One region of the Ensifer sp. LC384 genome, then DNA from elsewhere that is predicted to be linked to it. Evidence: predicted binding sites of a transcription regulator. Region 1 holds the regulator's gene; each other region holds the start of a gene.
What was found. Region 1 encodes PhoB, which activates phosphate uptake and scavenging genes when phosphate is short. Its sites were predicted from a motif close to TGTCATNNANCTGTCAT; they were not measured.

Region 2: BC363_RS13990 (alkaline phosphatase) is a predicted target of PhoB. The motif match lies at 6,263-6,279, and genes of this name have one in related genera.
Region 3: BC363_RS28045 (DUF2794 domain-containing protein) is a predicted target of PhoB. The motif match lies at 6,491-6,507, and genes of this name have one in related genera.

What each region holds. Positions count from the first base shown of each region.
Region 1 covers NZ_MBST01000013.1:93,996-104,113, reverse strand. Annotated here, with positions in the region: gene pstC (phosphate ABC transporter permease subunit PstC) at 1-1,320, shown strand, start outside; gene pstA (phosphate ABC transporter permease PstA) at 1,317-2,639, shown strand; gene pstB (phosphate ABC transporter ATP-binding protein PstB) at 2,653-3,468, shown strand; gene phoU (phosphate signaling complex protein PhoU) at 3,525-4,235, shown strand; gene phoB (phosphate regulon transcriptional regulator PhoB) at 4,435-5,118, shown strand; gene BC363_RS12365 (GcrA family cell cycle regulator) at 5,183-5,704, opposite strand; gene BC363_RS34355 (hypothetical protein) at 5,894-6,127, opposite strand; gene BC363_RS12360 (aspartate aminotransferase family protein) at 6,126-7,325, shown strand; gene argF (ornithine carbamoyltransferase) at 7,457-8,374, shown strand; gene BC363_RS12350 (Hsp33 family molecular chaperone) at 8,616-9,611, shown strand; gene apaG (Co2+/Mg2+ efflux protein ApaG) at 9,889-10,118, opposite strand, start outside.
Region 2 covers NZ_MBST01000016.1:1,811-11,928, forward strand. Annotated here, with positions in the region: gene BC363_RS13970 (MFS transporter) at 1-1,661, opposite strand, end outside; gene BC363_RS13975 (ABC transporter permease) at 1,833-3,095, opposite strand; gene BC363_RS13980 (ABC transporter ATP-binding protein) at 3,092-3,781, opposite strand; gene BC363_RS13985 (hypothetical protein) at 3,785-4,249, opposite strand; gene BC363_RS13990 (alkaline phosphatase) at 4,462-6,213, opposite strand; gene BC363_RS13995 (aspartate-semialdehyde dehydrogenase) at 6,602-7,636, shown strand; gene BC363_RS14000 (lytic transglycosylase domain-containing protein) at 7,844-8,665, shown strand; gene BC363_RS14005 (carbonic anhydrase) at 8,735-9,382, opposite strand; gene pdxY (pyridoxal kinase PdxY) at 9,452-10,118, opposite strand, start outside.
Region 3 covers NZ_MBST01000056.1:96,307-106,424, forward strand. Annotated here, with positions in the region: gene thpR (RNA 2',3'-cyclic phosphodiesterase) at 1-255, opposite strand, end outside; gene BC363_RS28020 (arylesterase) at 370-1,011, opposite strand; gene BC363_RS28025 (ABC transporter ATP-binding protein) at 1,079-1,804, shown strand; gene BC363_RS28030 (ABC transporter permease) at 1,801-4,353, shown strand; gene BC363_RS28035 (Bax inhibitor-1/YccA family protein) at 4,575-5,312, shown strand; gene BC363_RS28040 (GNAT family N-acetyltransferase) at 5,436-5,993, shown strand; gene BC363_RS28045 (DUF2794 domain-containing protein) at 6,066-6,470, opposite strand; gene BC363_RS28050 (thioredoxin family protein) at 6,901-7,674, opposite strand; gene acnA (aconitate hydratase AcnA) at 7,859-10,118, opposite strand, start outside.

The DNA.
Region 1 (10,118 bases):
GCACTCGTGCTTGGGGCCTGGCTCGTCGCCGCCCCGATGTACATTGACTCCAGCACCCGGGCGATTTTGCCCGAAACGGTGCAGACGCAGGGCGGCGCGACCGTCGAGCTGGCGCTTGGCCAGGTCAAGTCGGTCGCCGGCGGCCTGAAGCGGCTGACGGCGGAAGAGCTTTCGTCGCTTGAAAACGGCTCGGCCAATCTTCGCTCCACGCTTGCGGCCAAGGGCGTTGCCCTTGCCGGCGAAGGCGAACCCTACATGATCACCGCTGCCCAGCATTTCAATGCGATGAGCGTCACCAACCGCTGGCTGATGAGTGCGGTCGTGCTGCTGATCGCCATTGCCGGCGGCGTTTACGCCATCCGCAACATCGCCACCCGCTTCCGTGCCCGCAATCAGGTTGAGCGCGTCATCCTCGGCTCGCTGATCGTCGCTTCCTCGATCGCCATCCTGACGACGGTCGGCATCGTCGCTTCGATGCTGTCGGAAGCCGGCCGTTTCTTCACGATGGTTTCGCCCTTCGAGTTCTTCTTCGGCACGGTCTGGGATCCACGGTTTTCTGCCGCCGGCAGCGGCGGTGCGTCCGGCCAGTTCGGCCTGATCCCGCTTCTCGCCGGCACGCTCTATATCGCTTTCGTCGCCATGCTCTTTGCGGTGCCGATCGGTCTGTTCGCAGCCATCTACATGGCGGAGTATGCGAGCCCACGCCTGCGTTCGACGGCAAAGCCCTTGCTCGAGGTGCTCGCCGGCATCCCGACCATCGTCTACGGTTTCTTCGCACTGGTGACCGTCGGCCCGTTCCTGCGCGACATCTCTGCCCAGTTGAACGGTCTCGTCACCGGCAACTATCAGAACTTCATCCAGGCGCAGAGCGTCGTGACCGCCGGCATCGTCATGGGCATCATGCTGATCCCGTTCGTGTCCTCGCTGTCCGACGACATCATCACCCAGGTGCCGCGGGCCCTGCGCGATGGCTCGCTCGGTCTCGGGGCCACCCGCTCTGAAACGGTCAAGAAGGTCATCCTTCCCGCCGCGCTGCCGGGCATCGTTGGCGCCCTGCTTCTGACCGCCTCGCGCGCCGTCGGCGAAACGATGATCGTGGTGCTTGCCGCCGGTGTCGCGGCCCGCATGCAAATCGATCCCTTCGAGCCGATGACCACGGTGACGGTGAAGATCGTCAACCAGTTGACGGGTGACCTTGAGTTCACCTCGCCGCAGACGCTGGTTGCCTTCGCACTCGGCATCACGCTCTTCGTCATCACGCTCGGCCTCAACATTTATGCGCTCTACATCGTGCGCAAATATCGGGAGCAGTACGAATGACCGACATCGCTTCCCCGACCGTCCGGATCTCCGCCCGTCCCGCATCCGCAACGCGCGATATCGGCATCAAACGCCGCTACGCAGCCGAGCGCCGGTTCCGTGCCTATGGCATCGGCGCCATCAGCCTGGGCCTGTTCTTCCTCGCTCTGTTGCTGTGGACGGTGGTCTCCAACGGCTACACTGCGTTCCAGCAGACAACGATCACGCTGCCGATCGAATTCAGCGAGAAAGTCATCGACCCCAAGGGTGAGCGCGCCACCGACGGCAAGGTGCTGATGACCGCCAACTATCCGCTGCTGGTGCGTGAGGCGCTGATCAAGCAGCTCGGCATCGATGCGAGCAAGCGTCCGCTGGTCAAGCAGGCCACCGACATGATGTCGGCAAGCTCCCGCACGCTGTTGCGCGACATCGTCGTCGCCGACCCGTCGGTTATCGGCAAAACCATACCGGTGACATTGCTCGCCGAAGCCAATGTCGACTCCGCGTTCAAGGGTCAGATCGACCTGAGCGTCGAGGAGAGCAAGCGCAAGGTCAAGGACCAGCAGGTCACCTGGATGAACGAGCTGGCAAGTGCCGGCGTCTTGAAGAAGAGCTTCAACACCGGCATCTTCACCTTCGGCGCCTCGAGCCGCCCAGAAGCGGCAGGCGTTGGCGTTGCCGCCCTCGGCTCGCTGTTCATGATGCTGATCGTGCTTGTCCTGTCCCTGCCGATCGGTGTTGCCGCTTCGATCTATCTCGAAGAGTTCGCGCCGAAGAACAGGCTGACCGACCTGATCGAAGTCAACATCAACAACCTCGCCGCCGTCCCGTCGATCGTCTACGGTCTCTTGGGTCTGGCCGTGTTCATCAACTTTGCCGGCATGCCGCGCTCGGCTGCCGTCGTCGGCGGCCTGGTGCTGACACTGATGACCCTGCCGACGATCATCATCGCCACCCGCGCGGCGTTGAAGGCGGTCCCGCCGTCCATCCGCTCGGCAGCGCTCGGCCTCGGTGCGTCGAAGATGCAGACCATCTTCCACCACGTGCTGCCGCTGGCGATGCCGGGCATTCTGACCGGCACGATCATCGGCCTCGCCCATGCGCTTGGCGAAACCGCGCCGCTCCTGTTGATCGGCATGGTCGCCTTCGTCGTCGACTACCCCGGCTCGCCGATGGAACCGTCGACCGCACTGCCGGTGCAGATCTACATGTGGGCCAACGAGGCGGAACGCGCCTTCGTCGAGCGCACCTCCGGCGCGATCATCATTCTTCTCATCTTCCTCGTCGTCATGAACCTTGGCGCCATTCTGTTGCGACGTCGCTTTGAGCGCCGTTGGTAGTGAGGTAATTACTATGAACATCATGTCAGAAGCAGCAGTCGAGAAGGCCTTGGATCAGAAAATGAACACTGTGCCCTACAAGATGATCGGCAAGGATGTGTCGGTTTACTACGGCGACAAGCGCGCGCTTTTCGACGTCAACCTCAACATCCGCGAGAACACGGTTACGGCTCTGATCGGCCCTTCGGGCTGCGGCAAGTCGACCTTCCTGCGCACGCTGAACCGCATGAACGACACCATCGAGAACTGCCGCGTCACCGGCAAGATCACGCTCGATGAGGACGATATCTACGACCCGGCGATCGACGTCGTGGAACTGCGTGCCCGCGTCGGCATGGTGTTCCAGAAGCCGAACCCTTTTCCGAAGTCGATCTACGACAACGTCGCCTACGGCCCGCGTATTCACGGGCTTGCCCGCACAAAGGCCGATTTCGACGAAGTCGTCGAGACCAGCCTGCAGAAGGCCGGCCTCTTCAACGAGGTGAAGGACCGACTGCACGAGCCGGGCACCGGGCTTTCGGGTGGCCAGCAGCAGCGCCTGTGCATTGCGCGCGCCGTTGCCGTCAGCCCTGAAGTGATCCTGATGGATGAGCCCTGTTCGGCGCTCGATCCGATCGCGACCGCCAAGGTCGAGGAACTGATCCACGAACTGCGCACGAACTTCACGATCGTGATCGTCACCCACTCGATGCAGCAGGCGGCGCGTGTATCGCAGCGCACCGCGATGTTCCACCTCGGCAATCTCGTCGAGGAGAACGACACCGACAAGATGTTCACCAATCCGGATGACCAGCGTACCCAGGACTACATCATGGGCCGGTTCGGTTGATGGCCGAAGCACCCCTTCAACCCGTTTCCTGAACGCGCCCGCAAGGATCGAAGACTATGTCCATGCACATAATGTCCGCCTACGACGAAGAACTGAAATATCTCACGCGCCGCATCTCCGAGATGGGCGGCCTTGCCGAGCAGATGGTGGGCGAATCCGTTCGCGCGCTGGTCAATTCCGACCTCGCATTGGCGCAGAAGGTGATCTCCGACGACGCCATCCTCGATGAGGCCGAACGCCAGATCGGCGAAAAGGCGATCATCACCATCGCCAAGCGCCAGCCGGTTGCCGCCGACCTGCGCGAGATCATGGGGTCGATCCGCATCGCGTCCGATCTCGAGCGTGTCGGCGACCTCGGCAAGAACAACGCCAAGCGCGTCATTGCCGTTGCCGGCTCCGGCATCCCGCGCAAGCTTGCGCGCGGTCTCGAGCACCTGGCCGAGCTCGCGCTCGTGCAGCTCAAGGAAGTCCTCGACGTCTACGCCTCCCGCTCGCCGGAGAAGGCCAACAGCATTCGCGAGCGCGACGAGGAGATCGATGCGATCTACACCTCGCTGTTCCGCGAGCTGCTGACCTACATGATGGAAGATCCGCGCAACATCACGCCCTGCACGCATCTTTTGTTCTGCGCCAAGAACATCGAGCGTATCGGTGACCACGCCACCAACATCGCCGAGACGATTTATTACATGGCGACGGGCGCGCAGCCGGAAGGCGAGCGTCCGAAGGATGACAATACGTCGACGCTGGGTGCCGTAAAGGACTGAGACCCAAACTCGTTCGAGTGACTGGCTATGAACCTGCTCCGGTCGCAGCCTTGGTTGCGGCCCTGCTTTGTCGCGTCTGAAGCTATTCGTTTTCGCGCGTGCCTTTGAAAGCGCGCGGAGTGCTCCAGATGCTGTATGTTCGAGCATCTCTGCCCGTTCGACCGAACGCGAGACGCTCTGGGTAAGGAGACGTTACCTGATGTTGCCGAAAATCGCCGTTGTCGAAGACGAAGAGGCGCTGAGTGTCCTGCTGCGGTATAATCTCGAAGCCGAAGGGTTCGATGTCGATACGATCCTGCGCGGCGACGAGGCCGAGATCCGCCTGCAGGAGCGCCTGCCGGATCTCTTGATCCTCGACTGGATGCTGCCGGGGGTATCCGGTATCGAACTTTGCCGCCGGCTGCGTCAGCGCCCGGAAACCGAGCGCCTGCCGATCATCATGCTGACGGCGCGCGGCGAGGAGAGCGAGCGGGTTCGCGGCCTTGCCACCGGCGCCGACGACTATGTCGTCAAGCCGTTCTCGACGCCGGAGCTGATGGCCCGCGTCAAGGCGATGCTGCGACGCGCCAAGCCCGAGGTCCTCTCGACGCTGCTTCGTTGCGGCGATATCGAACTCGACCGCGAGACGCACCGCGTCCATCGCCGCACCCGTGAGGTCCGTCTCGGCCCGACGGAATTCCGCCTGCTCGAATTCCTGATGTCTTCCCCGGGCCGGGTCTTCTCGCGGTCGCAGCTTCTGGATGGCGTCTGGGGCCACGATATCTATGTCGACGAACGCACGGTGGATGTGCATGTCGGACGCCTTCGCAAGGCGCTGAACTTCTCGAGCATGCCGGATGTCATTCGCACGGTTCGCGGTGCCGGGTACTCGCTCGAAAGCTGAGCATCCAATCAGTCACTAAAAAGGGGCCGGTTGGCCCCTTTTTCATGCGTTGTTCTCGGTCGCTTTAGCGAGCGCGGCGGCGCTCGGCGGAAGGCTGGTAGGCAAGCCGTGCATGGAAGCTGCAATAGGGCGAAGCTTCCGGGGAGTCGTTGCCGCAGAAGTGGAACTCTTCCTTCAGCGGGTCGCCGATCGGCCACTTGCAGGTGCGCTCGGTCAATTGCGTCAGCTCCAGGCGGCGCGACATCGGCACGACCACATTCGTCTGGATATGGAAGTCCTGTTCGGCAACGAGATCGACTTCGACCTCTTCCTTGAGGACGGTTGCGCCGGCCGAACGGGTAACCGTGCGGGTGGTGACGCGCGACGCGTAGTTCGGAGCGCGCGGCGCCGAGGTCGGGCGCTGCTTCGGCCGGGTCGCGGCGGTGGTTCCGCCAGCCTTGGCCCTGCCCGGTAGGCTCAGTCGGTGAACCTTGCCGATGACCGCATTGCGGCTGACGCCGCCGAGCTGCGCTGCGATCTGGCTCGCGCTCAGGCCCTCGGACCAAAGCTTCTTCAGTTTTTCCACCCGCTCGTCAGTCCAGTTCATTTCTGCACTCTCCGTTCTCAGCGTTGGCGATGGCAGAATCTCTCACCACGCTCCGGAAAAGCTCCGGAGCTGCAACGCGATAACACTTTTGGTGACTAGGTCCGCCGCATGCGTCTAGTAATTGAACGTTAACCTACTGACGGGCGGACTCCGTGGCAAGAGTCCCGGGAATCGCGCCGAATCGATTTCCTAGTTTTCCCCAACTTGCTCGGTGGGCGTTGCATTTTTGCAAGCCCCGCCGCGCGTTTTTTTCGTCGCATGGATCAGACCCGTCCGACCGCACTGCAAGGCTTGGTTTTGTTGACATTGCGCTGCGAAATAGGAATAGTGCCTGCGCCGCCGCAAGGCGGCATTTTTAATTTTTTGCCGCGCTCGACACGGGCTCGGATCGATGCCGATAGCAATGAAGGAGAGGCTCGCCATGACTGCAACCACGCCGCTTTACGACACCTACATGCGTGCGCCGTTGCGTTTCGAGCGAGGAGAGGGCGTCTGGCTGATCGCCGAAGACGGCTCGCGCTATCTCGACTTCGCCGCCGGCGTCGCCGTCAACTCGCTTGGCCATGCCCATCCGCATCTGGTCGAGGCTTTGAAGGCGCAGGCCGAGAAGGTCTGGCACCTGTCCAACCTCTATGAGGTTCCGGGCCAGGAGAGCCTGGCGCGCCGGCTGACGGCCGTCACTTTCGCCGACCGTGTGTTCTTCACCAACTCGGGCGCCGAAGCACTCGAATGCGCGATCAAGACCGCCCGCCGCTACCATTTTGCCAAGGGCAATCCGGAGAAGTTCCACGTCATCACCTTCGAGGGCGCCTTCCACGGACGCACGATCGCGACCATCGCCGCCGGCGGTCAGCAGAAGTACATCGAAGGCTTCGGCCCGAAGGCTCCGGGTTTCTACCAGGTTCCGTTCGGCGACATCGCGGCGGTCAAGGATGCGATCACCGACGAGACGGCGGCGATCCTGATCGAGCCGATCCAGGGCGAGGGCGGCATCCGCCCGGCCACCAAGGAGTTCATGCAGGAACTGCGCGCGCTTTGCGACGAGTTCGGCCTGCTGTTGATCCTCGACGAGGTCCAGTCCGGTGTCGGCCGCACCGGCAAGCTGTTCGCCTATGAATGGGCCGGCATCCGTCCCGATATCATGGCTGTCGCCAAGGGGATCGGCGGCGGCTTCCCGCTCGGCGCCTGCCTTGCGACCGAAGAGGCGGCGGCCGGCATGGTTGCCGGTACGCACGGCTCCACCTACGGCGGCAACCCGCTCGCCATGGCGGTCGGCAACGCCGTGCTCGACGTCATCCTGGCCGACGGCTTCCTGGAGCAGGTTCGCGACGTCGCGCTGGTCTTCCGCCAGGGTCTCGCCTCGCTGAAGGACCGGTTCCCCGATGTGATCGAGGACATCCGCGGCGACGGGCTGATGCTCGGCATCAAGGCGAAAGGCCCTTCGGCCGATCTCCTGAAGGCGATCCGGGCGGAGAAGCTGTTGGCCGTTCCCGCCGGTGAGAACGTGCTGCGCCTGCTGCCGCCGCTGACGGTGACCGCCGAGGAAGCGCGCGAAGGCCTGGCGCGGATCGAGCGCGCGGCCGAAGCCGTGAGAAGCAGCAGCGGCACCGCCGCAGCCTAGTTTTTGAACCGGGAGATCGGTAGCGATTTTCCCAAGGGTCCATGCGCGAATCCGAGGTGTCGAAGCGTCTATCGTGCTCTTCGACACCGGTCGTGCTTCAGGGGCCATTCTGAGGACAGGAATTCAGTACGATGGCAGGCACAAGACACTTCATCGATCTTTCGGCCATGACGGCGGCGGATCTGCGCACGATTATTGACGACGCACGCGTGCGAAAGACGGCGACCAAGGCTGGAACCGCCGCGAAGCCGCTCGCCGGCAAGATGCTGGCGATGATCTTCGAAAAGCCCTCCACCCGTACCCGCGTCTCCTTCGATGTCGGCATGCGCCAGCTCGGCGGCGAAACCCTGTTTCTCTCGGGCACCGAGATGCAGCTCGGTCGCGCCGAGACCATCGGCGACACCGCCAAGGTGCTGTCGCGCTATGTGGACGCGATCATGATCCGCACGACCGACCATCGCCGCCTTCTCGAGTTGGCCGAACACGCAACGGTGCCGGTCATCAACGGCCTGACCGACGACACCCATCCCTGCCAGATCATGGCCGACATCATGACCTTCGAGGAACACCGCGGACCGGTGAAGGGCAAGACCATCGCCTGGACCGGTGACGGCAACAACGTGCTTCACTCGCTGATCGAGGGCTCGGCCCGTTTCGGCTACCGCATGAACATGGCGGTGCCGCTCGGCTCCGAGCCGCATGACAAGATCCTCAACTGGGCGCGCAACAATGGCGGCGAGATCCTGCTTTGCCACGAGGCCGAACAGGCCGTTGCCGGTGCCCATTGCGTCGTCACCGACACTTGGATCTCCATGAACCAGGAGCATCGCGCCCGCGGCCACAATGTCTTCCAGCCGTTCCAGGTCAACGAAGCGTTGATGAAGCACGCGTCGCCGGACGCGCTGTTCATGCACTGCCTGCCGGCACACCGCGGTGAGGAGGTGACCGACGAGGTCATCGACGGCCCGCAGTCGGTGGTGTTCGACGAGGCCGAAAACAGGCTGCATGCGCAGAAGTCGATCATCGCCTGGTGCATGGGGCTCGTCTGATCGGCGCGTCTGCCTATTGAAATTACCTGCATGCGACCCGATTTAGGCCGCATGCGGGACGTTCCGTGGTGGAAACAACGGACGCAACCTGACGACAGGCAGCGCATGGTGGCCGGCAAGACGGCACATGCCTGCTGGACAAATCCGTTTCTGGCGGGATCAAATAGGGTAACGGGCAGGCCGCGCCGGGGGATGTTTATGTCCTCTGCGCGGCCTTCTCCGGTGACGTAAGGAGCAGCAGATGACTGAGATGGCACCAGGACTTGGCGAATTCGATTTTGCCGGTGACGACCATGTCGTGCCCTTCCAGGTGGAAGGCCTCGATGTGCGTGGCCGTGCCGTTCAGCTCGGCCCGATGCTCGATGCAATCCTTGAGCGCCACAACTATCCGCTTCCGGTCGCTCGGCTCGTTGCCGAGACCGTCGTGCTGACCGTGTTGCTCGGCACGTCGCTGAAGTTCGAAGGCAAGCTTATCGTTCAGACGAAGGGCGACGGTCCGGTCGATCTCGTGGTTGCCGATTTTGCCACGCCCGATCGGGTGCGCGCCTATGCCCGCTTCAATGAGGAAGCGTTGGCTGAAGCTCTGAAGGACGGACGCACGCAATCGCACGAGCTGCTCGGCAAGGGCGTTCTCGCGTTCACCATCGATCAGGGCGCCCATACCCAGCGCTATCAGGGCATCGTTGCGCTCGATGGCGCCACGCTCGAGGAAATCGCCGGCGTCTACTTCCGCCAGTCGGAACAGATCCCGACCAAGGTACGCCTTGGCGTCGCCGAACTGCTCGACCGCGACGAGAACGGCAAGCCCCGCCATCGCTGGCGTGCCGGCGGCATGGTCGCGCAGTTCCTGCCGGATGCGCCGGAGCGCATGCGGCAGCCGGATCTCTCAGGTGGCGACAGCGACAGCGACGACAACGAGCACCTCTTCGACGAGGATGATCTCTGGGCGGAAGCCAAGGTCATGGTCGAGACGATTGATGCCGACGAGCTGACCGACCCCATGGTCGGTACGGAACGTCTGCTCTATCGGCTGTTCCATGAGCGCGGCGTTCGCGTTTACCAGCCGCAGGCGGTATATGATCGCTGCAGCTGCTCGCGCGAAAAGATCCGTTCGGTGCTGACCGGGCTGCATGCCGACGATATCGAGAGCACGATCGAAGACGGCCTGATCAAGGTGACGTGCGAGTTCTGCTCGACCACCTATCGCTTCGAGGCAGGCGAAGTCCGCCAGCAGTGATACCAACCTGCGCTGATATTGACCTCTTGCGCCGGAGCGATTTTGGTTTCGGGCAAGGAGAAAACCGCAACCGGACCCAAGCGGTCCGGTGAGGATTATCGACGCCGTCCGGAGGCCAAAAGCGCCCGGCCCTTCGGGTGGGCCGTGTGTCGGCCACCGGCAGCGTCGCAATCCTCGACCGATGCCAAGGCATCGCTCTGCGGTATGCGCCTTGCCGGATGACCGCACACGGTCCCACGCAAGAGGTCAATATCAGCGCAGGTTGGTATAAGGCACCTCAATTCAGGGTTCGAACGAGCCCTGGCGAATCGAGCGAGAAGGCGGGGATGGCCACTTTGAAGGTTTCCCCGCCTTCCGATTCCATGCTGTAGTGGCCGAACATCACGCCCGAGGGCGTATCCAGCGGGCATCCGGAGGAGTATTCGTAGGTGTCGCCCGGGTTCAGCAACGGCTGCTCGCCGATGACGCCGGGGCCGCTGACCTCGTCCACCTGGCCGTTCTCGTCGG
Region 2 (10,118 bases), on a different contig from region 1:
ACCAGCAGGGCGGCGATCGGGCCGTAGACCATCGTCACGTAGATGACGAGAACGGTCAGAACGGCGATGATCATCGTCCAGTTGACGTTGGCGGGATCCGCCACCATCGCGAAGCTGCCGCCCTTGGCAATCGTGTAGACGGCCATTTCGGTAGCAGTGCCGACTTCGTCCTTCGTCAAGAGCTTGTCGGCGATGAGCTTGTCGGCCGGGACCACGGTGTTTTCGCCACCACGAACGGCAGCCGCGTCAAGCGCAAGTTCCGGGTTGGCGGCGACAAAACCGTCGAGCTTGGATTCCGGAACCTTTGCCGCACCACGAACCAGCGGATAGCCGGCATCGTGCAGGGCCATGTTGACCTGCTTTTCAAAGGCACCGTTTGCAGCCTTGGCGCCATTACCTGCGGCGGCCGCGTCGTAGCTGTTGATCGTGGTTTCGCCGACCTTGACCGTGGCTGCAGTCCCGGCGGCCGCCGTCGTTACGACGTCGTAGGGGACCGAGTTCTTGGTCAGGAACGCCGTTGCGATGTCACACGAGGTCGTGAACTTCGCCGTACCGGTCGGGTTGAACTGGAATTTGCAGTCGCCCGGTGCGGCGGTCACGGTTGCCCGAACCGTTGCCTGGGCCTGGGCGAGCGCCGGGTTACCGGCCCACGTCAATGCCTTGAACAGCGGGAAGTAGGTGAGCATGGCAAGCAGCAGGCCGGCCATGATGATCGGCTTGCGGCCGATCTTGTCGGAGAGCCAACCGAAGAGCACGAAGAAGCCCGTACCGATCAGCAGCGAGGCGGCGACCATGATGTTGGCCGACTGACCATCCACCTTGAGCACGCCCGTCAGGAAGAACAGCGCGTAGAACTGACCGGAGTACCAGACGACGGCCTGGCCAACGACGGCGCCGAACAGCGCCAGAAGCGCGATCTTGGCGTTCTTCCACTGGCCGAAGGCCTCCGACAGTGGTGCCTTGGAACCCTTGCCCTCTTCCTTCATCTTCTTGAAGGCCGGCGACTCGTTCATCTTCAGGCGGATCCAGACGGAAACGCCGAGAAGCGCGACCGAGACGAGGAACGGAATGCGCCAGCCCCAGGCAGCAAAGGCTTCCTTGCCGACCAGGAACTGGACGAGCAGGATCACCACCAGCGACAGGAACAGACCGAGCGTCGCCGTCGTCTGGATCCAGGACGTGAAGTAACCGCGGCGTCCGTGCGGAGCATGCTCGGCCACATAGGTGGCAGCACCGCCATATTCGCCACCGAGCGCCAGGCCCTGAAGCATGCGCAGGGCGATGAGCAGGATCGGCGCGGCGATGCCAATGGAGGCAGCGCCAGGCAGGATGCCGACCAGGAAGGTCGACAGACCCATGATCAGGATCGTGACCAGGAATGTGTACTTGCGGCCGACGAGATCGCCGAGACGGCCGAAGACCAGAGCACCGAACGGGCGAACCAGGAAGCCCGCGGCGAACGCCAGAAGCGCGAAGATGTTTCGCGTCGTTTCCGGATAGGAGCTGAAGAAGGTCGCACCGATGTAAACGGCAAGCGAACCGTAGAGATAGAAATCGTACCATTCGAACACGGTACCAAGCGACGAGGCGAAGATGACCTTCTTCTCCTCGCCGGTCATCGGACGCGCTTTTACGCCGTCCGCTGTCAAGACATTTGCCATTTTGTTTATCCTCCACTCCAAAACAGCCCATTGGAGCGCCCATTGGCTGGCTCGGACATTCCTCCCTTGAACGTTCGAACGTGGTGCGCCTGACCAAAGGATGTCAGAAAAGAGGGACCGTAGGCAGGGATGCTTTCGGCTTATGACTTTCGTCTAAGAAGCCCCAGGACCTCAGGCCCTGAGGGCTGCCGCCGGCGATTGCCGGTAGGCGAGCACGGCCGGCAGCATGGCGAGGCAGCCGGCGAAGGCGAGAATGGCAAAGACAAGAAATCCGTCGCCGGCGGCGAACATGACAGGCATGGCAACGCCGCTCTCGCCGGAAAGATATCCGGCTATGAACTTGGCGGCGCCGAAGCCGAGCGCGAAACCGGAGAGCACGCCGGCAGCGATCAACGCAAACAGTTCGCTCCAGACAATGACAAATACCGCCGTGCGCGGCGCGCCGAATGCCCTAAGCGCCCCGATCTGCCGTCGGCGCTGGCCGACATGCAGGATCGTGACGAGCAGGATCGCGGCTGCAACCAGAACCTGGGCGCCCGTCGTCACCCCTACGAGCACCCGCTTGGCGTCGCCGAGCGTGGCATAGAGGTTCGTCAGCACCTCGCCGGGAAAAACCGCCAGCGTCGTGTTGCTGCGGTAGTCCTGCCGGAGCTTGTAGGCATCGGCGATCGACTTGGGTTTGACGAGGATTGCCGGCAGGCCGGGCGTGGCCTTGCTCCAATCTTCGTCGAGCGCCGCGTCCGCATCGATATGCGGGTGGTCCCCCCCTGCACCGGACGCGGTCTCGTCATGTGGGTGGTCGTCGTGGCCATCGGCATCGTCGTGTTCGGCCGCTGCCATTCCATGCAGCGCCCAGACGGCCTGCATCGGCACAAGAATGGCTCGGTCCCAAGCGGTACCCGTGGGCTTGAGCCGTCCGACGATGCGATAGGCGAGTTCCGTGTGGGCGTGACCGCCGAGTTCGGCAAGGCCGTGGGTGGGCTTGACCGCATAGCCGAGCGCCAGGTCGACGGCAGCGCCGGCGACGGCTTCGCCAAGGGTGGCAAAGACACGGCCTTCAGCAAGCTGTTCGAGCTCGCCGACCAGCCCGGTGGAAGTACCGACGACGGCATAGCCACCAAAACTGTCGCCGAAGCCGACCGGCGCCGCGGAGGCGACGCGCGGATCGGCCAGAAGGCGCGCCAGCACCGTGCCCTCCATCAAAGGCAGCGGCGAGGGTTGCAGGAAGATCGAGGAAAGCACGAGCTGCGTTTCGCTGCCGGGCGCGCCGATCACCAGATCGAACTTGTCGGCGGCGCGGGCGCTGCCAAGCCGAAGGGCGCGCTCCTGCAAGGTTACGGCAACGCCGAGCGCCGTTGCCAGCGCAACCAGCAGAACGACGACGAGAGAACCCGCCCAGAGACGGCGCAGATCCGCAAGGATGAAGCCGATCATGCTGCGCGCTCCTCGATCACCCCGTCTTCGACGATACGCCCGGCGGCAAGCCGGATGCGGCGATCCATGCGTCGCGACAGCGCCAACTCGTGCGTCGCGACGATCAGGGTGCAGCCGCTTTCGGTGGAAAGCTCGAGCAGCAGGTCGCCGACGGCATCGCCGGCGTCGCTGTCGAGGCTGGCGGTCGGCTCGTCGGCAATGACCACCCCCGGCTTGCGCAGCAAGGCACGGGCAATCGCCACACGTTGCATTTCGCCGCGCGACATGGTCTCGATCATCTGCGTCGACCGGGCGAGGCCGACGCGTTGCAGTAAATGTTCCGCGCGCGCGCCGACATCACGGGTCATGGCGCCGGAGAGCCTTGCCGGCAGCAGAACGTTTTCCAGCGCGCTGAGGCCGGGAAAAAGGTGAAAATCCTGCAGGACGAGGCCGATATTGGCGCCGCGCCAGCGATCGCGGGCGCCTTCGGAGAGCGCGCAAATATCGACGCCATCCCAGAGAATACGGCCTTGCCCGGCGCGCTCGAGCCCGGTCAGGATGCTGATCAGGGTACTTTTGCCGGATCCGGACGCACCGGTAAGCGCCACCCGGCTGCCGGCGGTGACACTGAGGCTGTCGATCGCCAGGGCCGGCGCCGCAAGGCCGGGAAAGCTGACATCGATCCCCGCGAGCTGAAGACCAAGCATGCGCTAGACCGTGTAGAACTGGGATGAACGCAGGCGGAGCAGGCTGACGAAACCCGTCTCCGGGTCCGTCCAGGAGCCGACCTCCAGCGTCCCGCGAACCTCGATCGTCTGGCCGGGCGGCACGAAGGTCTGCTTCTCCCCCAAATAGACGACGACGATGTTGTCCGGCCAGTCGGAATCCGACGAACAGAACGGACAAAGGGCCATCGGGATCTCCGTCAGCACGAAGAACGCCGCTTCCGCCTTGAGCGGCGGCGCCATGAAGCCGCGCATGCGGACTTCCTGGCCGGCAAGGCTCTTTACCTTTTGCGAGAATTCCAGACCGAGCACGCTCACCTTGCCGTAAAGCTCATCGAACGTGAGGCTGTCTTCGGCCAGGGCAGGGCGCCCATCAATCAAAATAGCCGCGCCGGCGATCAGGCCGAGCACGACTCGACGGCTCAAGGACATGGAGGTCGGTAGGGTCATCGTCTCATCGCCAATAGTACCCCGGCGGCACCTGCGCACCCCGCCGGCAGGAATGAACGTTACAGCGCCGCGCGTCTATTTAGACGCGCAAAGGTCGCTGTAACAGTTTGAGTTGCTGCATCATTTTGTCCTTAAATCGATTCCGATTTAAGGAATTATGCAGTAAGTGAAGCCTCCTCCCCGGTCTGAGGGAGGAGGCAGGTTTCAAACGATCAGTTGGTCTGCTTCACGCCGAGAGCAAGCGCGTCGACGAGAACGCGATAGACGTCGCTCTGCTCCATGTAACCCCTGAAGCCTTCGCTGCCCGGGCCTTCCGACTGCAGCACGACGTCATCGACCGTGTGCTGGCCGGTGCTTTCATCCTTCGGCAGGATGCCGACGCGCAGGACCGCGCCGGGCATGTCCTTGTAGGCTTCGTTGGCGACATACTCGTCCTTCTCGTTCTTCACCGCCGGCTCGAACGGGCCATCCAGCTTGGGGCTGAAGGTTTCGTAGTAGTCGGGGAAGTTGGAGACGAACATCGCCAGGCGGCGGCTCGCATCGATCTTGTCGGGGTAGCCGTCCTTGTTCTCGTCGGTGTAGTTCGGGAAGCCAGCCGAAGCGCCCGTCTTGACCTTGTCGCGGCCTTCCTTGCCCTCGACGGTGTCATCGATGATGCCGAGCAGCGAGACGCCATGGGTATGGTCGCCGGTAACGACGACCAGGGTATCCGGGTTGTTCTTCGCGAACTCGCGGGCAACACCGACCGCCTGGTCGAACTCTATGGTCTCGACGACGGCGCGTTCCATGTCGAGCGGATGGCTCATCTTGTCGATCGAAGCGCCCTCGACCATCAGGAAGAAGCCGTTTTCGTTCTTCGACAGCCGGTCGAGCGCGGTCTTGGTCATGTCGACGAGGCCGGGCTGGCCCGGGAATTTTTCGACCGTGCCCTTCTTCAGGAATTCGCGATCAAGCGTCACGTCCATGTTGCCGGTGTGGAACAGACCGAGAAGCTTGCCGTCTTCAGGCGCATTGGCGAGCTCGGTCTTGTCGGTGGCCAGCGCATAGCCGGCTTCCTGGAACAGCTTGATGTAGTCCTGGTTGTCCTTGCGCTTGGAGCCGGGTGTCTCCTTGCCGAGGAAATAGGCCGAGCCGCCGCCAAGGAGGACCTCCGGCTTGACGTCGTAGATCATGCCGACGATCTCGGCCTTGTCGTTGCGGTTGCGGGTGTGAGCGACGACGGCGGCCGGCGTGGCATCCTCGATTTCCGAGGTGGTGACGAGGCCGATCGACTTCTGCGTCTGGCGGCGCAGCGCTTCCGCGATGGTTTCGACGCGCGGATCGTCGAGGCTGTCGGGCGTGCGGTCGCCATAGACGCCGACGGCGTTGATCACGGTCTTGTGGCCGGTCATGTAGGCCGACATGGTGTTGGCGCTGTCGGTGTCGATCGAATTGGTTGCCGACGTGCCGATGAAGGCCATGCGCTCGAGATCATCCATGTTGAGGCGGCCATTGGCCTTACCCTCGGTCATGCCTTTCGACATGATGCGGGCGGCGGTGCGGTGCGCGACCGAAAGGCCGTCACCCAAAAGGAAGATCACGTTCTTGACCTTCGGCTGTTCGGTCGTGGCAAAGACGTCCCAGGTCACGGTCTTCGTCTGCTCGCCGGCCGTCACTTCGACCTTGTAGCTGCCCGGCGCGCCGATGATTGCATTGCGCAGCAGCAGCGCCGAACCGAGTTCCTTGTCTTCCTTGCCCTTTTCCATCGCGACATAGGCGGCTTCGGCACCGAGCGTTGCCTTGTAGTCCTGGCCGTTGACGGTCACCTTGATGTCTTCCGCCTTGACCGCACCCTTGAGCTCGACCTTGAAATCGAATGGAGAACCGGCAAGTATCGTCGCACGATCAAGGGGATAGACGTCCGCGGCCTGGGCTGCGTGGGTCAGAACCGTCGTAGCAAAGAGGGTGGCTAGAAGCGTGCGCATGGCAATCGTCCCTTTGAGGTGTCGGATTGCGCGGTCGTAACGCCCGGCCATGACAGCGCCATGACATTGCGATCACGTTTGCGGGCGCCAAGCATCGCACGCTTGACTCGCCGATAGAAACAATTATTAGGAGCCTCGGAAAGGAAGGCATTCCATGCTTCGCCGCGAACATAACTTCGCTGACAGCAGCGTCCTGGCAGAAATCGCCGGGCAGGATATGCATTTTCCAGCTTCCTTCAAAACAACGGCCAAAACGACGACGAAAACCGTCTGACGTCTCTGGCCCTCCGCTCTCTCCCCGGTTTGGCCGGGGACAGGAACCCTCGCGGCGGATCGCGCGGTTTCCCCCTCCACCCGACGAGGAGAGACAGAAAAGAGAGCTTAGATCATGGGTTTCAAGATTGCAGTCGCAGGCGCCACCGGCAATGTCGGCCGGGAGATGCTGAACATCCTTTCGGAACGCGGCTTTCCCGCCGATGAAGTGGTCGCCCTGGCTTCCGCCCGTTCCCAAGGCACGGAAGTTTCCTTCGGCGACAAGACGCTCAAGGTCAAGAACCTCGAAAACTACGATTTCTCCGATACCGATATCTGCCTGATGTCGGCCGGTGGCGCGGTATCGCTGAAGTATTCGCCGAAGATCGGCCAGCAGGGTTGCGTCGTCATCGACAACTCCTCGGCCTGGCGCTACGACGCCGAGGTGCCGCTGATCGTGCCGGAAGTGAACCCGGACGCGATCTCGCTCTTCACCAAGAAGAACATCATCGCCAACCCGAATTGCTCGACCGCTCAGCTCGTCGTCGCGCTGAAGCCGCTGCACGACCACGCCAAGATCAAGCGCGTCGTGGTTTCGACCTACCAGTCGGTTTCCGGCGCGGGCAAGGACGGCATGGACGAACTCTTCAACCAGACCCGTGCGGTCTTTGTTGCCGACCCGATCGAATCGAAGAAGTTCACCAAGCGCATCGCCTTCAACGTCATTCCGCACATCGACGTCTTCATGGAAGACGGCTACACCAAGGAAGAGTGGAAGGTTCTGGCCGAAACCAAGAAGATGCTGGATCCGAAGATCAAGGTGACCTGCACGGCCGTGCGCGTTCCGGTCTTCATCGGCCATTCGGAATCGGTCAACATCGAGTTCGAAAACGAGATCACCGCTGACGAGGCGCGCGACATCCTGCGCGAAGCGCCGGGCTGCCTGGTCGTCGACAAGCACGAGAACGGCGGCTACGTCACGCCTTACGAGTGCGCCGGCGAAGACGCGACCTACATCTCGCGCATCCGCGAAGACGCAACCGTCGAAAACGGCCTCAACATCTGGGTCGTTTCCGACAACCTGCGCAAGGGTGCGGCACTGAACGCGATCCAGATCGCCGAGTTGCTGATCAACCGCGGTCTGATCCGCGCCAAGAAGCAGGCCGCCTGAACAAACAGACGGTAAACCGCAAATAAGAACCCCGCCTGGCCCGTTATCGGCCTGCGGGGTTTCCCGTTTCACGGATCCGTGTGAGAAATTGATCGGATTCACGTGAAACCATTAGAGAATTTCCGCCAATTAGGGGCGGGTGACAGTGCCGGCGAAGGCTGGCATCTTTGTAACGGCAACCAGATTCTGGCCATGACGGGGTATTTCATGCACACGGCAAAGTGCGTAGCGATTGGGCTTGCGGCCCTGATTTCAACGGCGATCCTTCCGGCGAGCGCTTCAGCGGCACAGTGCGGCAATGACAGCAGCGGTTTTGCAACCTGGATGACGCAGTTCAAGCAGGAAGCCGCCGGCAACGGCATCAGCCCTGCGGTGCTCGACAAGGCGCTCTCCAGCGTCGCCTACAACAAGGCGACGATCCGCGCCGACCGTGGCCAGAAGAGCTTCAAGCTCTCGCTCAGCCAGTTCATGCAGAAGCGTGGCGGCCAGACGATCATTTCGCGCGGCAAGAAGATGAAGGCCCAGAATGCGGCGCTCTTTAACAGCATCGAGCAGCGCTACGGCGTGCCGGCCGGCCCGCTGATCGCCATCTGGGGCATGGAAACCGGCTTCGGCGGCTTCATGGGCAAGGAGCATACGCTCTCTGCCGTTTCGACGCTCGCCTATGACTGCCGCCGCTCCGACTACTTCACCAACCAGCTCTACGCGGCACTGCAACTCGTCCAACGCGGCGATCTCAGCCCGGCTGCACGGGGCGCTGCCCATGGTGAAATCGGACAGACCCAGTTCCTTCCGGCAAACGTGCTGAAATTCGGCGTCGACGGCGACGGCAACGGCCATATCGACATGGTTCGTTCGAAGGCGGACGCGCTTGCGTCGACCGCCAACTTCCTGCGTGGACACGGCTGGCAGCCGGGCGCTGGATATCAGCAGGGACAGGCGAATTTCGGCGCGATCCAGGGTTGGAACGCCGCCAGCGTCTACCAGCAGGCCATCGCCATCATCGGCGCCGAAATCGACGGCGACTGATCGCTAATCAAAGTTTCTCGAATGAAGAAAGCCCGGTTCGAAAGGACCGGGCTTTTTCTGTGGTTTCAATCACATGCCGGGACGGGCAAAATCGCCGGTCTTCGGATCCATCACCCAGAGCTCGCCGGTCGAGATGTCGAACCAGGCACCGTGAAGCTGGAGCTTGCCCTTCGCTTCGAGAATCTGGACGCAGGGGAAGGTGCGCAGATTGGCGATCGAGTTGCGGATCGAGACCCGTTCCAGCGCCCGCTGCCGCTCGGCCTGGGTCATCACGTCGTTGCTCTGGATCTGCTCGGCGGACGGCTTCAAGAGGTTCATCCAGCGGCCGATGAAATCACCCGGCGACAAGGGCTCGGCATCCAGGTCGAGCGCAGCCTTGATGCCGCCGCAGCGGCCATGGCCCATGACGACGATGTCGCTGACGCGCAGCGACTGGACCGCAAATTCCAGAGCTGCCGACGTCGAATGGTAGTGACCGTCGGGCTCGTAGGGCGGCATGAGATTGGCGACGTTGCGCACGACGAAGAGCTCGCCCGGACCGCTGTCGAAAATCGTCTCGGGCGCTGCCCGGGAGTCACAACAGGCGATGACCATGGTCTTGGGCTTCTGCCCGCTGTCCGCCAATGTCTTGTAACGCTGCTGCTGTTCGCTGAAACGACCGCTCATGAAGTTACGATAGCCGTTCAGAAGGTGGTCCGGAAAACGCTGCATATCCATCGGTTACCCCGCTGCTGTCGAGAGTTCAATCCACCAAGCCATCCGACGGCGTGCCGTGAACAGCTTCTTCTATTTCCGGCGCATCTGGCTCGGATGCAGCAGGCGCCGCATCTGCACCATCGCCATCGGCGTCGAGAGACTGGACGCATCCTGTTCGAGCGTCAGTTCATCGGCGCCGCGCTTGACCGTGCGCGCGATAATTTCGAAAACGCTGGCCGTGGCCATCTGAAGCGCGCGTTCCTCGGACAGTCCTTCCAGCAGACGCGCCAGGAACACCGCCGTCAGCAGATCGCCCGTGCCGTTCGGCGGGTTCTCGATCAGCCGATGCTCGGCAAGGAGCGCGTGGTTGCCGGAGAGATAGAGGTTCCCCGTGCCGCCGTTCATCATCGGGATCGCCGACGTGACGAGCATCCGCGAGGGACCGAGCGCCAGCGCCGCATCAAGAATTGCCGCGTTGGTCTCAAGCGTCGCGCCGGCCAGCCAGGCCAGTTCGAAGCGGTTGGGCGTGGCGAGGCTTGCAAGCGGCAACAGCCGGTCGCGGATGGCCGTTGCCGTCGCTTCGGGCACGTAGAGCCCTTCGGCGTCACCGATCACCGGGTCGCAGGCGTAGACGAGATCCGGATTGCGGGCGCGCAGGGCGGTGACCAGCCGGGCAACGCCATCTGCCTGCCCTGCCGAGCCGAGATAGCCGGAGAGCACCGCCCGAACCTCGCCAGCCCAGGGCGCCTGCGCCAGA
Region 3 (10,118 bases), on a different contig from region 1:
CCAGACCGAATGCGGTTTCTTCGAGCCGAAGGCACCGGTGCCGGTCAGCTGTAGCTGGAACTCCGGTCTTTCGATCCGGTCAAGCTTGTCGATGATCTCGTCTGCGGTGCGCCAGTCGACGTCACCAATGAAGCGCAAGGTGATGTGGTAGTTCTCCACATCGATCCAGCGAGCTCCGGGAAGACCTCCGCGCAGCAATGAAAGACTCATCGCAACATTGCGCGGAATTTCGAGGGCGGTGAATAGTCTCGGCATGGCGAGCTCCCCGAATCTCTTGCAGATGTCTCAGCGAATCACGCATCGAGTCTGCAGGCAACTACTATTTGACGCTTGCGAATATTAACACTCTCTTAACTGTGGATGATTTGTTCACTCCGCCTTTGCCAATGTTGCAATGAAACGTTCGACGACCGGCAGCGCCTTTTCGACCATTGTGCCGACGCCGTTGCCGTTCGGGTGCATGCCGTCCTCGAGCTTCAGCGCCGCGTCGGTGACCACGCCGTCGAGGAAGAAGGGGTAGAGCTCCAGCCCATATTTCTGGGCGAGCTCCGGATAGATCGGATTGAACCGGGCCGCATAGTCGGCGCCCATGTTCGGCGGCGCCATCATGCCGGCGAGCAGCACGGCGATGCCGCGCTCCTTGAGGCGCGCAATCATCGCTTCGATGTTCTTGCGGGTTTCTTCCGGCGGAATGCCGCGCAGCGCATCGTTGGCGCCGAGCTCGAGGATAACGCCCTTGGTGCCGTCGGGTATCGACCAGTCGATGCGCGCGAGCCCTCCGGAGCTGGTGTCGCCGGAAACGCCGGCGTTCGCCACCGCGACGTCGAGACCCTTTTCCTTCAGCGCCTTTTCAAGCCGAGCCGGGAAGGCATCCTCGGGCGGCAGCTGATAACCCGCCATCAGGCTGTCGCCGAAGCCGACGAGACTGATCGTTTCGGCTCGTGCCATCGCCGATAACGCAATTGTCATTGCGAGCCCCAAGAAAAACCGTTGAAAACCTTTTAATGCCATAGGTCTGTTCCTAAATCGCGGGAGCCGTTTTCTTTTTCTCTTTCCGTTTCATATAGGGTTATTTCGCTTGGCCAGTACCATCATCGAGCTCAAAAATGCTGACCTCACCCTCGGCGAAGCTGCGGCCTCGGTGCATGTGCTGAAAGGCATGAGCCTGACAATCGACGCCGGCGAGTCCGTCGGCATCGTCGGGCCCTCCGGTTCGGGCAAGTCGACATTGCTGATGGTGCTCGCCGGTCTCGAACGGCTCGATCGCGGCGAAATCGTCATCGACGGCACGCCGCTGCATCGGCTGAGCGAGGACCGCGTGGCCGATTTTCGTGGCCGCAACATCGGCATCGTCTTCCAATCCTTCCACCTCATCCCCAACATGACGGCGCTTGAAAATGTCGCCGTGCCGCTCGAACTCGCCAATGTCCGCGACGCCTTCGAGATCGCGCGCAAAGAGCTCGTGGCTGTCGGCCTCGGCGAGCGGCTCAGCCACTATCCGGGCCAGCTTTCCGGCGGCGAGCAGCAGCGCGTGGCGATCGCGCGTGCGCTCGCGCCGTCGCCAAAATTGCTGATCGCCGACGAACCGACCGGCAATCTCGACGCCGAGACGGGACGACAGATTGCCGATCTGCTTTTCGCCGAACAGCGTGACCGGGGCATGACACTCGTGCTGGTGACCCACGACGCGGCGCTGGCGGCGCGCTGCTCGCGGCAGGTGCGGGTGCGCTCCGGCGAGATCATCTCCAGCGGCGCGCTCGAACCGACCGTCGAAACGCAGCGCCAGGAAGCGGCATCGGCATGAGCGAGGTCCTCTCGATCCGTCTGCGTCCTCTGCTCGCCCTGCGGCTGGCGCTGCGCGAAATGCGCGGCGGCCTCAAGGGGTTCTACATCTTCCTCGCCTGCATTGCGCTTGGCACGGCGGCGATCGCCGGCGTCAACTCGCTGTCGCAATCCATCACCGCGACGATCGCGTCCCAGGGGCGCGATCTGCTTGCCGGCGACATCCGCTTCGAGCTCAACAATCGGGTGGCGACGACAGAGGAGCGTGCGTTCCTCGACGGGCTTGGGTCCGTCTCGGTTTCGGCGGGCCTTCGGTCGATGGCGCGTTTGCCCGATGGCTCGAACCAGGCGCTCGTCGAGTTGAAGGCCGTCGATGCGGCCTATCCGCTCTATGGCCGGCTGGAAAGCCAACCGGATCAGCCGCTTGGCAGTCTGCTGGCGCAGCAGGGCGACGTGTTCGGTGCGGTGGCCGCACCGCTGCTGCTCGACCGCCTCGGCATTTCCGTCGGCGACGAAATCCTGCTCGGCAATGCCCGCATCAGGATTTCAGGCACGATCGTGCGCGAACCGGATGCGCTCTCCGACGGTTTTGGCTTCGCGCCGCGCCTGATGGTTTCCGCCGAAGCGCTCGCCGCGTCGGGGCTCGTGCAGACGGGAAGTCTTGTCGAGCACGGCTACAAGGTGAAGCTGAGCGATCCGACCCGGGTCACCGCTGCCCGCAGCGACGCCGAGACGCGCTTTCCTTCGGCCGGCTGGTCGATCCGCACCAGTTCCAACGCCGCTCCGTCGTTGACGGCCAACATCACCCGCTTCTCGCAGTTCCTGACGCTCGTCGGGCTCACGGCCCTGATCGTCGGCGGCGTCGGCGTCGCCAATGCCGTGCGCGCCTATCTCGACCAGAAGCGCAGCGTGATTGCCACCTTCAAGTGCCTGGGCGCGCCCGCCTCGCTGGTGGCGATGATCTATCTCTCGCAGATCCTGCTGATCGCGCTGATCGGCATCGGCATCGGGCTTGTTCTCGGTGCGCTCATCCCCTTCGTCGCCGCGCAGTTTCTCGCCGACCTGCTGCCCATTTCAACCGAGTTCCGGCTCTATCCGGGTGCGCTCGGCATCGCGGCACTGTTCGGCGTGCTGACGGCGCTGGCCTTTGCCATCCTTCCGCTCGGCCGGGCCCGCGGCATTCCGGCGACGGCGCTCTTTCGCCAGCAGGGGTTCGACCCGACCGGTTTTCCGGCATGGCCCTATCTGGTCGGCGCGCTTGCCTGCCTGATCGCGCTTGCCGGGCTTGCGATCTGGACCGCCTACGACCGCTACATCTCGCTGGTCTTCCTGGGGGCGATCGCCTTTGCCTTCATCGTTCTGCGCCTCGTTTCTCTGCTGATCTCGTGGCTGGCGCGCCGCAGTCCGCGCGTCAACTCGCCGGCGCTGCGACTGGCGATCGGCAACATCCATCGGCCAGGGGCGCTGACGCCTTCGGTGGTGCTGTCGCTCGGCCTCGGCCTTGCTCTACTCGTCACGCTCGCGCTGATCGATGGCAATCTGCGGCGCGAACTGACCGGCGATATGGCCGAGCGGGCACCCAATTTCTTCTTCGTCGATATCCAGGGAAGTGAAATCGCAGGGTTCCGCACGCTCCTCAACGAATCGATGCCGAACGGCAAGGTCATCGAGGTGCCGATGCTGCGCGGCCGCATCATCGCCTTCAACGGCGAGGATGTGAACAGCCGCAACGTGCCGCCGAGCGGTCAATGGGTGCTGCGCGGCGACCGCGGCATCACCTATGCCAAGAACAAGCCTGAGAATTCGACGCTTGCCGAGGGCAGTTGGTGGGCGCCTGACCATAGCGGCGAGCCGCTGGTGTCGTTCTCCGCGGAAGAGGCGCGCGAACTCGGATTGAAGATCGGCGACATGGTGACCGTCAACGTGCTTGGCCGCAACATCACCGCCAAGATCGCCAATTTCCGCAATGTCGAATGGGAATCGCTGTCGATCAACTTCGTGATGGTGTTCTCGCCCAACACCTTTGCTGGCGCGCCGCATGCGTGGCTGGCAACGGTGATCGATCCCGGTGCGACGCCCGACGAGGAGGCGACGGTGCTGAAGGCCGTTACCAACGCCTATCCGACGATCACGAGCGTGCGGGTAAAGGATGCTCTCGACATTGTGAACGGGCTTCTCGGACAACTGGCAACGGCGATCCGTGCCGCTGCCGCCGTCGCGCTTGTCGCCTCCGTCCTGGTGCTGGCCGGCGCGCTTGCCGCGGGCAATCGGGCGCGCATCCACGATGCGGTGGTGCTGAAGACGCTGGGTGCCACACGCGCGACGCTGATCCGTGCCTTCAGCTACGAATACATCATCCTTGGCCTTGCAACCGCTGTCTTTGCGCTGTTTGCGGGCGGTGTTTCCGCTTGGTTCGTCGTTAGCCGGATCATGAAGCTGCCGTCGAATTTCCTGCCGGATGTGGCCGTCGCCACGGTCGTCATTGCACTGGTGATGACGGTCGGCATCGGGCTTGCAGGCACCTGGCGTGTGCTGGGTCAGAAGGCGGCGCCGGTTCTGCGGGAGCTTTGAGCTGACGGAGTTAACCGTAAATCCCTGTGATGCAAGGCCATAAACGCTCAGGCTGTGCCGAATCAGGGGTCTAAAGGTCTTGTACGCAAGGGCTTTCGGCATCATATTTATCCACAGGCATGCTGGAGCCCCGCAGCGGCGCCTGGGCATGGGATGATGGCCGATCGGTCAGGTCATCCGCCCGACACCGTAAGTTCAACCGGGGCTTAAATGAGGAAACAATGGCTGATCTGAGAAACTACCAAACCCGAATGTCGCCCGCCGGCGCTCAGGCGGGTGCCGTGATCGACGAAGGCCTTCGCACGTATATGCTGAAGGTCTACAACTTGATGGCCCTCGGCCTGGCGATTACCGGTGTGGCAGCTTACGGAACATTCGCGCTTGCCGTCTCCAATCCGGCATTCGCCCAACTTCTCTATGCGTCGCCCCTGAAATGGGTCGTCATGCTCGCTCCGCTGGGTCTCGTGTTCTTCATGAGCTTCCGCATCAATAACATGAGCGTTTCTGCTGCGCAGATGACGTTCTGGGTCTATGCGGCTCTGATGGGCGTTTCGCTGTCGTCGATCTTCATGGTCTTCACCGGCCAGAGCATCGTGCAGACGTTCTTCGTCACCGCCGCCTCCTTCGGCGCGCTGTCGCTCTACGGCTACACCACGAAGAAGGACCTGTCCGGCATGGGCTCGTTCCTGATCATGGGTCTGTTCGGCGTCATCATCGCGTCGATCGTCAACATCTTCCTCGCCTCTTCGGCGCTTAGCTTCGCGATCTCGGTAATCGGCGTGCTGATCTTCGCAGGCCTTACCGCCTACGACACGCAGAAGATCAAGGAAATGTACTACGATGCCGATGACAGCACCGTGGCCGGCCGCAAGGCGATCATGGGTGCCCTGACGCTCTACCTCGACTTCATCAACCTGTTCATGTTCATGCTGCAGTTCCTGGGCAACCGGAACAACTAAGCCTGAAGAGATTGACGGAAAAGGCGGCTTCGGCCGCCTTTTTTGTTACCAGGAAAAGGCTTGATCGATCGGTGCGATCCGTGTGACTGAATGGGGAAATCGAAGAACCTTCAAGATCCGTCCATGCCACTGACCTTACGCGACGCCACCGTCTCCGATCTGCCCGCCATCGCCGAAATCTACCGCGAATCCGTTCTGAACGGCGTCGCGACCTACGAGATCGTGCCTCCGTCGGAGGCGGAGATGGCAACACGCTTCTCCACCATCATAGGCCATGGCTATCCCTATATCGTCGCCCTCGACGAGGCGGGCACGATCGTCGGCTACGCCTATGCCTCCGCCTTTCGCACGCGCACGGCCTACCGCTTCCTGGTCGAGGATTCGATCTACCTCGCGCCATCGGCGCGTGGGAAGGGGGCAGGAAAGATGTTGCTGGTCGAACTGGTCGAGCGCTGCACCGCGCTTGGATTTCGCCAGATGGTGGCGGTTATCGGCGGGGCCCATCCTGCATCGATCGCCGTCCACCGCTCGGCCGGCTTCGAACATCAGGGGCTGATGAAGGCGACCGGCTTCAAGCATGGCCGGTGGCTCGATACCGCGATCATGCAGCTTGCGCTTGGCGATGGATTGACGAGCGATCCGCCGGAGGGCGTTTACCCAGATACACTTTATCAAGCCTGAGGGCCGGTGTTATCACAGCCATCCGGTCCATGAGCCCGGGCTCGGACCTCCGATCGGCCTCGAACCGGTCTCTCAGGTTTTGACCAGCTTGAGCGCCTTGTCGAAGACCTTCAGCACCGGCCCGAGCTCGTGTCCGCGTTTCAGGATCGTGCCGTGAATGTTGAGCACGCTGTAGGCGCCCTGCTTGGCCGCCAGTTTCGGATTTTTCTCGATGCGGTAGAGAGGCATCTCGCCCGATCGCTTGAAAACGGAGAAGACGGCCCGGTCGCTCATGTGGTCGATGGCGTAGTCTCGCCATTCGCCTTCGCCGACCATGCGGCCGTAGATCCACAGGATCTGGTCGAGTTCGCGACGGTGAAAGGTGATGGGAGGGGCATTCCGGGCGTTCTTGTATTCGTGAAGATCGACGACCACTTCGGAAGTGGTCGGGCGCTGATGTCGCGCCTGGCCTCGCGGCAAATCCGGCTCATCGGTCATCGGCAATCCGGCCTTCTGTTGTGACAGAACGATAACAGTTTGCCTGACACGAGCCGAAAAGCAAGCCGGAACCAGCCGGAAGCCGTTGGGTACAGACGGCATTTCTTGCCTCTGCCCCATTTCAGTCAAATCGCCGCCCCAATTCACCGCAAAACTCGCAGGCGCTGACGGACAGAGTCGTTGCCACCGTATGTCCGGTCAGATCGTCATGCTGCGTGACCTTCAACGAACGCAGTCATGGCCGGTTCGGTCCGGTAACTTCGAACCCTCAGCCCCAGCCCCTCGATGCTGCCGGGCCGAACCACCCCTCCTGCATAATTCCTTAAATCGGAATCGATTTAAGGACAAAATTATGCAGCAACTCAAAGTGTTACAGCGACCTTTGTGCGTCTAAATAGACGCGCGGCGCTGTGAGGAATTCTGCAGCCGCTCACAGTTTGCCCTGTGGGCCAGCGAGCACGGCCGTCGCGCCGATGATCGCCCCCGGGGTTTCGGCATCCTTCATCGACTGCAACAGCACCGCGCAGCCGCTTTTGCCACGCTGCTCCGTCAGGACCGTTGCAGGAAGGGTAAAGGTTGCCGGCTTGCCATCCCACATACCGATGGTCTGGATATCACGCACGGCGTGCCAGTAGGCGATCTCCTTGCCGCTGTTTTCGCCTTTCTCGACATTGACGATCTTCGCCCGATCGAAATAGACGACGACGACATTGGCCTTGCCATCACCCGCGCCGACCTTGATCGAGATCTCGTCGCCGTTGATCTTCGCCTCGACCGGAACGGCAAGCCCCTTGCCGGCGGCCTTCATGATGTCGAGCCGGGATTTGATCGCCTGCAGATTGGCGCCGTTGACATGATCGCGGCCGTTGAGGATCGCCTGCGGCGTATAAACGCCGTTGCGACCGAGCATCCGCGCATAGGCATATTGCCGGTCGGTGTTCTCGCTTGAGGCGAGTGTGTCCTTCCAGCCGAGATAATTCCAGTAATCGACATGATAGGACAGCGCCACCACGTCGCCGTCATCCACCAGCTTCTTCAATGCGGCATCGGCCGGCGGGCAGGAGGAACAGCCCTGGCTGGTGAAGAGTTCGACGACGCCCTTGATAACCTTGCCGTCCTCCGCCATGGCCGGAACCGACGCTGCCGCAAAAAGCCCGAAAGCCATTGCAACAGGGCAAAGGAAAAATCTGTCTGCGAATGTCATGGCGTCACTTCATTGCCGGCCGACAGGCCTACTTCACGGGGAAGCCCATTACATACGACGCCGATGCTTCAACGGGAAGTCACGTTGGAGTGAGGATATGGGCAGGCAACCCCAAAGGGAATGTGAAAGGGCCGGGACACCTTGCGGTATCCCGGCCCTTCAATGTTTCAGACAACCAGAGCGATCAGGCGGCGAGGTCGCGCAGAACCGTCTGCAGGATGCCGCCGTTGTTGACGTAGGTGACTTCGTCGAGCGTATCGATGCGGCAGACGAGCGGAACGTCCTTCACGCTGCCGTCGCCGTAGATGATCCTGGCGACGCGCTTTTCGCGCGGCTGGACATTGGCGAGGTTGCCGATGGTGACGATCTCATCGCCCTTCAAAGCCAGCGATTCCCAGGTCGTGCCCTGTTCGAAGACGAACGGGATGACGCCCATGCCGACCAGGTTCGAGCGGTGGATGCGCTCGAAGGACTGGGCGATCACGGCCTTGACGCCGAGAAGGTTCGTGCCCTTCGCAGCCCAGTCGCGCGACGAGCCGTTGCCGTATTCGACGCCGGCGAAGATGACGAGCGGAACGCCCTCTTCCTTGTACTGCATGGCGGCGTCGTAGATCGACATCTCTTCCTTCGACGGATAGTGGATGGTGTAACCACCTTCCTTGCCGTTCGGGCCGAGCATGTGGTTGCGGATGCGGATGTTGGCAAAGGTGCCGCGCATCATCACCTCATGGTTGCCACGACGCGTACCGTACTGGTTGAAGTCGGCGACGCCGACGCCATTGCCTATGAGGTAAGCACCCGCCGGCGAGGCAGCCTTGATCGAACCGGCCGGCGAGATGTGGTCGGTGGTGATCTTGTCGCCGAACAGGCCAAGGACGCGCGCACCGTTGATGTCGGAGATGCCCGAGCCGGACTTGCCCATGCCCACGAAGTAAGGCGGGTTCTGCACGTAGGTCGAACCGTCGTCCCAGGCGTAGGTCTGGCCCGGAGGAACCTGAACGGCTTGCCAGTTCTCGTCGCCCTTGAACACGTCGGCATACTTGGTCGCGTAGAGTTCGCGGGTGACGTACTTGAAGATGAACTCCTGGATTTCCTTGGAGGTCGGCCAGATGTCCTTGAGGAAGACCGGGTTGCCGTTCTGGTCTTCGCCGAGCGGCTCGTTGGTCAGATCCTTCTGGACCGTGCCGGCAAGCGCGTAGGCGACGACGAGCGGCGGCGAGGCGAGGTAGTTCGCCTGAACGTCCGGTGAGATACGGCCTTCGAAGTTGCGGTTGCCCGACAGAACGCCAGCGGCGATCAGGCCCTTGTCGTTGATCGTCTTCGAGATCGGGCCCGGCAGCGGGCCGGAGTTGCCGATGCAGGTGGTGCAGCCGAAGCCGACGAGGTTGAAGCCGAGCGCGTCGAGGTCCTTCTGCAGGCCCGACTTGGCGAGGTATTCGCCGACGACCTGCGATCCCGGTGCCAGCGAGGTCTTGACCCACGGCTTGGACTTCAGGCCCTTGGCAACAGCGTTGCGGGCGAGAAGGCCGGCGGCGATCAGGACCGACGGGTTGGAGGTGTTGGTGCACGATGTGATCGCCGCGATGGCAACGTCGCCATGGCCGAGATCGAAGTCGGTGCCTTCGACGGCGTAACGGTTCGAAAGCTGGCCGGGCTTCTTGTAGTCGCCTTCGAGCGCGGTTGTGAAACCGGACGCGATGCTTTCCAGTGGAATGCGGCCTTCCGGACGCTTCGGACCAGCCATAGCGGGGACAACGTCGCCGAGGTCGAGTTCCAGCGTGTCGGTGAAGACCAGCTCGGAGCCGTCACCCTCGCGCCACATGCCTTGAGCCTTGGAGTAGGCTTCGACCAGCGCGATGCGCTGCTCTTCGCGGCCGGACATGGTGAGGTAGTTGATGGTTTCGCTGTCGACCGGGAAGAAGCCGCAGGTGGCGCCGTATTCCGGACCCATGTTGCCGATGGTGGCGCGGTCGGCGAGCGTCATGTTGTCGAGGCCGGGGCCGAAGAATTCGACGAACTTCGAAACCACGCCCTTCTTGCGCAGCATCTGCACGACCATCAGCACGAGGTCGGTGGCGGTGACGCCTTCCTTGAGCTTGCCGGTCAGCTTGAAGCCGATGACCTCGGGCAGCAGCATGGAAACCGGCTGGCCGAGCATGGCGGCTTCAGCCTCGATGCCGCCGACGCCCCAGCCGAGAACGCCAAGGCCGTTGATCATCGTGGTGTGGCTGTCGGTGCCGACGCAGGTGTCCGGGTAGGCGGTGATTTCGCCGTCTTCGTCACGGGTCCAGACGGTCTGGCCCAGATATTCCAGATTGACCTGGTGACAGATGCCGGTGCCGGGCGGCACGACGCGGAAGTTCTTGAACGCCTGCTGGCCCCACTTCAGGAAGCGGTAGCGCTCGCCGTTGCGCTGATATTCCAGCTCGACGTTGCGGGCAAAA